DNA from 2 places in the Salipaludibacillus agaradhaerens genome. Region 1 is predicted to be linked to the other one. Evidence: predicted binding sites of a transcription regulator. Region 1 holds the regulator's gene; the other holds the start of a gene.
What was found. The regulator Rex, encoded in region 1, represses fermentation and respiration genes when NADH is low (regulators of the CRP and FNR family bind a similar motif). The targets are predictions, from matches to a motif close to TTGTGAAATATTTCACAA.
Positions count from the first base shown of each region.

Region 2: a site for Rex is predicted at 1,807-1,824, ahead of pflB (formate C-acetyltransferase). Genes of this name have one in related genera too.

Region 1 is NZ_KV917378.1:2,086,941-2,090,158, forward strand. Features, by position in the region: gene BK581_RS09770 (MDR family MFS transporter) at 1-445, opposite strand, end outside; gene BK581_RS09775 (redox-sensing transcriptional repressor Rex) at 952-1,590, opposite strand; gene moaC (cyclic pyranopterin monophosphate synthase MoaC) at 1,674-2,153, opposite strand; gene BK581_RS09785 (ABC-F family ATP-binding cassette domain-containing protein) at 2,298-3,218, shown strand, end outside.
Region 2 is NZ_KV917378.1:507,738-510,955, forward strand. Features, by position in the region: gene pflB (formate C-acetyltransferase) at 1-1,703, opposite strand, end outside; gene BK581_RS02420 (GNAT family N-acetyltransferase) at 2,240-2,692, shown strand; gene dapA (4-hydroxy-tetrahydrodipicolinate synthase) at 2,991-3,218, opposite strand, start outside.

The sequences.
Region 1 (3,218 bases):
CAATGGTTGGGGCCATCATGGCGGCCACTCCCCAAACACCTGTGGCTAGTCCTCTCTCATCACGAGGAAATACCTCAAAGATAAGGGCTAGAGAGAGCGGCATCATAACGCCACCACCTATGCCTTGCAGACCTCTAAAAGCAATTAAGGAGGGTAAATTCCAAGAAAGTGAACCTAGTAGTGATCCAAGTAAGAATACTGCGAGCCCAGCCATATAAAGTTGCTTCTTACCAAATTTATCACCTAAAAAACCGGTCAGCGGCATAACCATCCCCATAGTGACCATAAAAATCGTAATGACCCAGCCAGTAGCGACCGCATCAGCCTCAAACACAGTCATTAAATGAGGGACTGCGGGATTTAACATACTATTATTTAAAATGATGGTAAAAGTACCTAATAAAACGGTTATGACCACAAGCCATTTTTGCGAGATTTTTGCCATAAATAAGACAGCCTTCTTTCGGTTCACGAAATAGTAATCTATTTCTACTATACCATGAGTTTCATTAATTAAAATTAAAAATGCATATATATCTATTTGAACGAAATACAGCTGCAAAAAACGTTTTATCACATTGGTTTTTCGCTATAGACTGACCCGTTCCCATAGGTTCATCTTCAGTGACAGTCCTTTTTATTACAAAAATCATGTCTTCTGTAGATGGTTCGTTAATCATTGACGACTTTTAATTATTCCTGCGCTTGGATGTTCGTTCACTCATTTTAACAACAGTCTTCTTTACAGCGTTCAGTCATCCATTCTTTGTCTTACGAGCCTTGCGTCATTCAGGTACGGATGACCTGTCCAAATTACCCGCAGTCGTGTAACACTCATCTAGGTACTATATCTTCTCTAATGAACACTTTTCTCCTCTACAATGTTAAAAGCTGCCTATTATAAGGCAGCTTTTAACACGATGCAGCTCATATTTTAAGTATCAACTTTCTCTATAAAGGATAGTGCTTTAAAAAGTAGATGAGGGATTGAAGTTCCACTGACAGATCAATATGATGAACACGAACGTCAGACGGAACCGACAGTCTCGCAGGCGTAAAATTCAAAATCCCTTTAATACCTGCTTTTACTAAGTCATCAGCGATAGGTTGTGCCGCTTGAGATGGCACAGTCAAAATGACCACTTCCACACTGCTTTCCGCCACACGCTCTTTAAATTCATCCAGATGATAAACGGGCACACCACCTATTTCTTTCCCAACCTTATCTGCTGCTACATCAAATGCCATATCAATTTTTGTATTATTGCTTTTGCTAAAATTATAATTTAAAAAAGCCGTTCCTAAATTACCAACCCCAACAAGTGTCACCTTCGTTAATTCATCTTGGTCAAGCGTTTTTCTGAAAAAAGATAATAGATAATTCACGTTATATCCGTAGCCTTTTTTGCCGAGAGCACCAAAATAGGAAAAATCCCTACGTATTGTGGCTGAATCGACCTTTACCGCTTCACTTAATTCTGAAGATGAGACGCGGTGTTTACCTGACGCTTGTAAGCCTTCTAAAAATCGATAGTACAATGGCAATCGTTTTGCTGTTGCCTGAGGAATTTTTGCTTGATCTAGATCCATAACTGCTCCGCCTCCTTCTTAAATATAATAGCTACCTTGGCTAACCAACTAAGTATTAAAATGCATTCATTAAGTTAAGTATGTTATCGTTTAAAATCCCCATTTTTTCCACCCGTTTTCTCCACGAGAAATGTCTCACCAATGACCATCCCTTTATCCACTGCTTTGCACATATCATATATAGTCAATGCGGTCGCAGAAGCTGATGTTAGCGCTTCCATTTCTACTCCTGTATTCCCTTTTGTCTTAACTGACGCTTCAATTTTCAATTGGTATGTATCAGCATTCACATCCCAATCAAAACGAATATCGACTCCTGACAGTGCTAACGGATGACACATTGGAATCCACTGAGACGTATTTTTAGCAGCCATAATCCCTGCAACTTGCGCCACACTGAGAACATCCCCTTTAGCCATCGTCCCTTGTTGGATATTTTCATAGATTTCTTTAGTGACAAAAAGACTTGTTTGGGCCACTGCTGTTCGAACTGTTTCCTGTTTATCGGAAATATCAACCATACGTGCCCGACCTTGTTCATTAAAGTGTGTGAAGTCTCCCATGTTTATCCCCCTTTTTTCCACTTCTATTGTACACTATTTTTTCACAATCTGCATAATAAAGCATGGAAGTCTTGCGATAAACCTTTTCTCTCATGTACACTTAGCTTGTGAACGGTACGGAAATTGAATTGTGAGGTTACAGTGATGATTTTATTACAATGTACACAATTGTCGAAGTCATTCGGTACAGAGAAAATACTCTCCGATGTAAAATTAGAAATAAAAAGTCGGGAGCGTATCGCCCTTGTAGGCAGAAACGGGGCCGGTAAATCAACGCTTCTGAAAATTCTAACCGGTGAGTTATCGTACGACTCAGGGCAAATTGTCATTCCTAAGGATGTCAGTATGGGTTACTTAGCGCAAAATAGCGGCCTTCATACAGAAAGAAGTATATGGGACGAAATGATGACCGTTTTTGAGCCACTTCGGAAAATGGAAGCATCTTTGCGAGCACTTGAGGAGAAAATGAGTGATCCATCTCAAAAAGATCATGTTAAAATTCTTCAAGAATATGATCAGCTACAGCAAGACTTTAAAGATAAGGGTGGCTTTCAATACGAGGCTGATACACGAAGTATTTTATCAGGATTAAGTTTTAACCATTTTGATTATAATACGTCCATCTCATCGTTAAGTGGGGGACAAAAAACCCGACTTTCACTCGGTAAATTGCTTTTATCAAAGCCTGATTTACTCATTTTGGACGAACCTACAAACCATTTGGACATTGCCACTTTAACTTGGCTCGAACAATACTTATCTGGTTATGACGGAGCAGTGTTGATCGTCTCACACGATCGCTATTTTTTAGACAAAGTTGTGGATTATGTCTATGAGCTATCCTTTCATCAAACAGTTAAATATACCGGTAATTACTCGAAGTATTTAGAGCAAAAAGCTGCTCGATTAGAGCAAGAAATGAAGCTTTATGAAAAACAACAGGACGAGATGAAGCGACTTGAAGAATTCGTGCAAAAAAACCTTGCCCGCGCCTCTACTAGTAATCGTGCGAAAAGCCGGCGCAAACAGTTAGAACGTATGACGGTGATGGACAGGCCTAAATCG
Region 2 (3,218 bases), 1.6 Mb from region 1:
GAAAATTTAACGACAAGTTCTTTCGCAATATCATCTACAAGATCATCGTCGTTACCATATTGAGGATAGTCGCCTTCAATTTCATAATCAACTGCAAGACCATCTTCATCTCGAATCACTTTAACTTTTGAATGCTTAATTGCACTTAGAGAGTCAGCAGCAACTGAGAGACCAGCAATACCTGTCGCCATTGTTCTGCGGATATCACGATCATGTAACGCCATTTCTATACGCTCGTAGCTATATTTGTCATGCATATAATGAATAACGTTGAGTGTATTAATATATAAACCGGCCAACCATTCAAGAACCACATCGAAGTTTTTCTTAACTTCTTCATAATCAAGGTATTCTGATGTAATCGGTTCAATACCATGGGCTACTTTTACTTTCGCTTTTTCATCAACACCGCCGTTAATGGCATATAATAATCCTTTTGCTAGGTTAGCGCGGGCGCCGAAAAATTGCATTTGCTTACCGATTTCCATAGCGGATACACAACATGCGATCCCATAGTCGTCACCGTATTCTGGACGCATAATTTCGTCATTTTCGTATTGAATGGAGCTAGTGTCAATGGACATTTTTGCACAATAATGCTTGAATGCTTCTGGTAGGGCAGGAGACCAAAGGACGGTTAAGTTAGGCTCTGGTGCAGGTCCTAAATTTTTCAACGTATGAAGAAATCTATATGAGCTTTTCGTTACGAGTGGGCGACCGTCTTTTCCAATTCCAGCGATTGATTCAGTCACCCATGTAGGGTCACCACTGAATAGCTCATTATATTCAGGTGTTCTTGCAAATTTTACGAGACGTAATTTCATAACAAAGTGGTCCACAAGCTCTTGTGCCGCTTGCTCTGTTAAAACACCTGTTTCAAGATCACGTTCAATATAAATGTCAAGGAAGGTTGAGACACGCCCAAGACTCATAGCAGCACCATTTTGTTCTTTAATAGCTGCTAAGTAACCGAGATAGAGCCATTGGAAAGCTTCTGTAGCGTTTGTTGCTGGTTTAGAAATGTCAAATCCATAAATGGTACCCAGCTCTTTTAATTCGTTTAAAGCTCTCATTTGCTCTGCGAGTTCCTCGCGTAAACGAATAACGTCTTCAGACATATTAGTTGGAAGATCTGCAACTTCTTCTTTTTTAGCTTCAATAAGACGATCTACACCATATAGTGCTACTCGTCGGTAATCACCGATAATACGACCACGGCCGTAAGCATCAGGTAAACCTGTGATGATCCCAACTTTTCTAGCTAACATCATTTCCGGTGTATAGGCATCGAAAACACCTTGGTTATGTGTTTTACGGTAGTCAGTGAAAATTTTCTCAACTTCTTCATCTAATTCATAGCCGTAAGATTGAAGAGCGGCTTTAGCCATTCTTATACCACCATAAGGCTGCATAGAACGTTTAAAAGGGACATCTGTTTGTACCCCAACAACTTTCTCTTTATCTTTGTTTAAATAACCAGCTTTGTGAGATGTGATCGTGGACACGATAGACGTATCTAAGTCATAAACGCCGCCACGCTCCCGTTCTTCAGCTGTTAAAGCCATAATTTGTTTCCATAACTCGTCAGTAGCCTCTGTTGCACCCTCTAAAAAGCTTTCATCCCCCTCATAAAGTGTGTAGTTTTTCTGAATGAAATCTCGTACATTAATGTCATTTTCCCAACTGCCACCATTGAAAGCCATCCAAGCAGATTCGTTTAATTTTTCAAGTGTTTTTCCCATGATTAACGCCTCCATCTTTCATAATATCGTAAACAAAGGGTCGCTTAACTTTAGAATGATAATATTGTGAATGGATTCACATATAACTTCTATCTTAAGTATAAATTTAAAATCATTCGTGAACAAGGGGGAAATGTGACACTTTTTTGACTATATAACAGAGGTGAAATTTAACTATAACAGATTCGTAAATAGATAATTGTTATATAAATACTCTATTAAAATATAAGGTGATGACACTATGTTAAGCGATTCCAGCAATATAACAGAATGAAGTACATACTGTTATAGCGGGGGGATGAAGCAGAAAAAAATGGCATTACAAAATATGTTTTTACTGTATGATAAAACGAACCTTCAATCAGTGGGAGTTTCCGTTCTTCTCCCACTGATAAGGAACACAAACTAACGTCTTCGCGTCCTGCGAAAATGCTTATCTGTGATAAAATAGTGTTAAATTATTTCTAAATCATAAATGTAATAAGGAGACCATAAACATGTTCAAAAAATGTCTCAAATATGATCAGTCTCTTTTAACTCTTCTAATGCAGGCAGATCCAAGTGAAGCGAACGTTAAAAAGCATTTTGAAGACGGTGAATGCTACTGTATGATGCAACAGCATACAATGGTGGGTGCTTACATATTTGTCGAGCGAGATAGCGCGACGGCTGAAATAGTATGCATTGCTGTTTCAGAAGAATGGCAGGGGAGAGGGATTGGAAAACAACTCATTGCCCATGCTGTTGAGTTAACGACACAACGGGGTTATAAAGGGTTAGAAGTTGGTACGGGCAATTCGAGTATCGATCAACTGGCTTTTTATCAAAAATGTGGCTTTCGTATAACGGGTGTGGAAACAAACTTTTTCCTTGACCATTATGCGGAACCTATTTATGAAAATGGCATCCAATGTATGGATATGGTCAGACTATCTAAAGCATTAGTTTAGCATAGTTTATAATGGACCACTCCTTGTGACAAGTCTATTACATTAACTATACATTTGCTACTGACTGATAGAGTATTTAAGTGAGAAGTTCGTTTATAGAAAAAGATATTGATGAGTAGTCGGTAAAACAATTTTCTCGCCCGTGGAAGGAATATTAGGTGTAGTGCTATCAAACCATTAGGACGTTCTAACACTCATATTATAGAACCCCCATGTTCAAAAAGGTCCTTTTTGAACATGGGGGTTAATATTTATCACAGATAACCGTCCGTAAACGCCCACTGATTGAAGTTTCGTTTTATACGGCTGAAGAAAATATTTTATGCTGAATGGTTTTATAGACGAGTTGTGATTCGTCAGGTGTCAGTGGAACCATTGGTAAGCGAACTGACCCCACTTTTACGCCGCTCATTTCTAGTGCTGCTTTAACCGGTGCCGGACTTGGCGCAGAGAACATGACATTCATAATAGGCACCAATTCACGGTGTAGAGTTTGAGCATATATCGTGTCGCCATTTTCATAAGC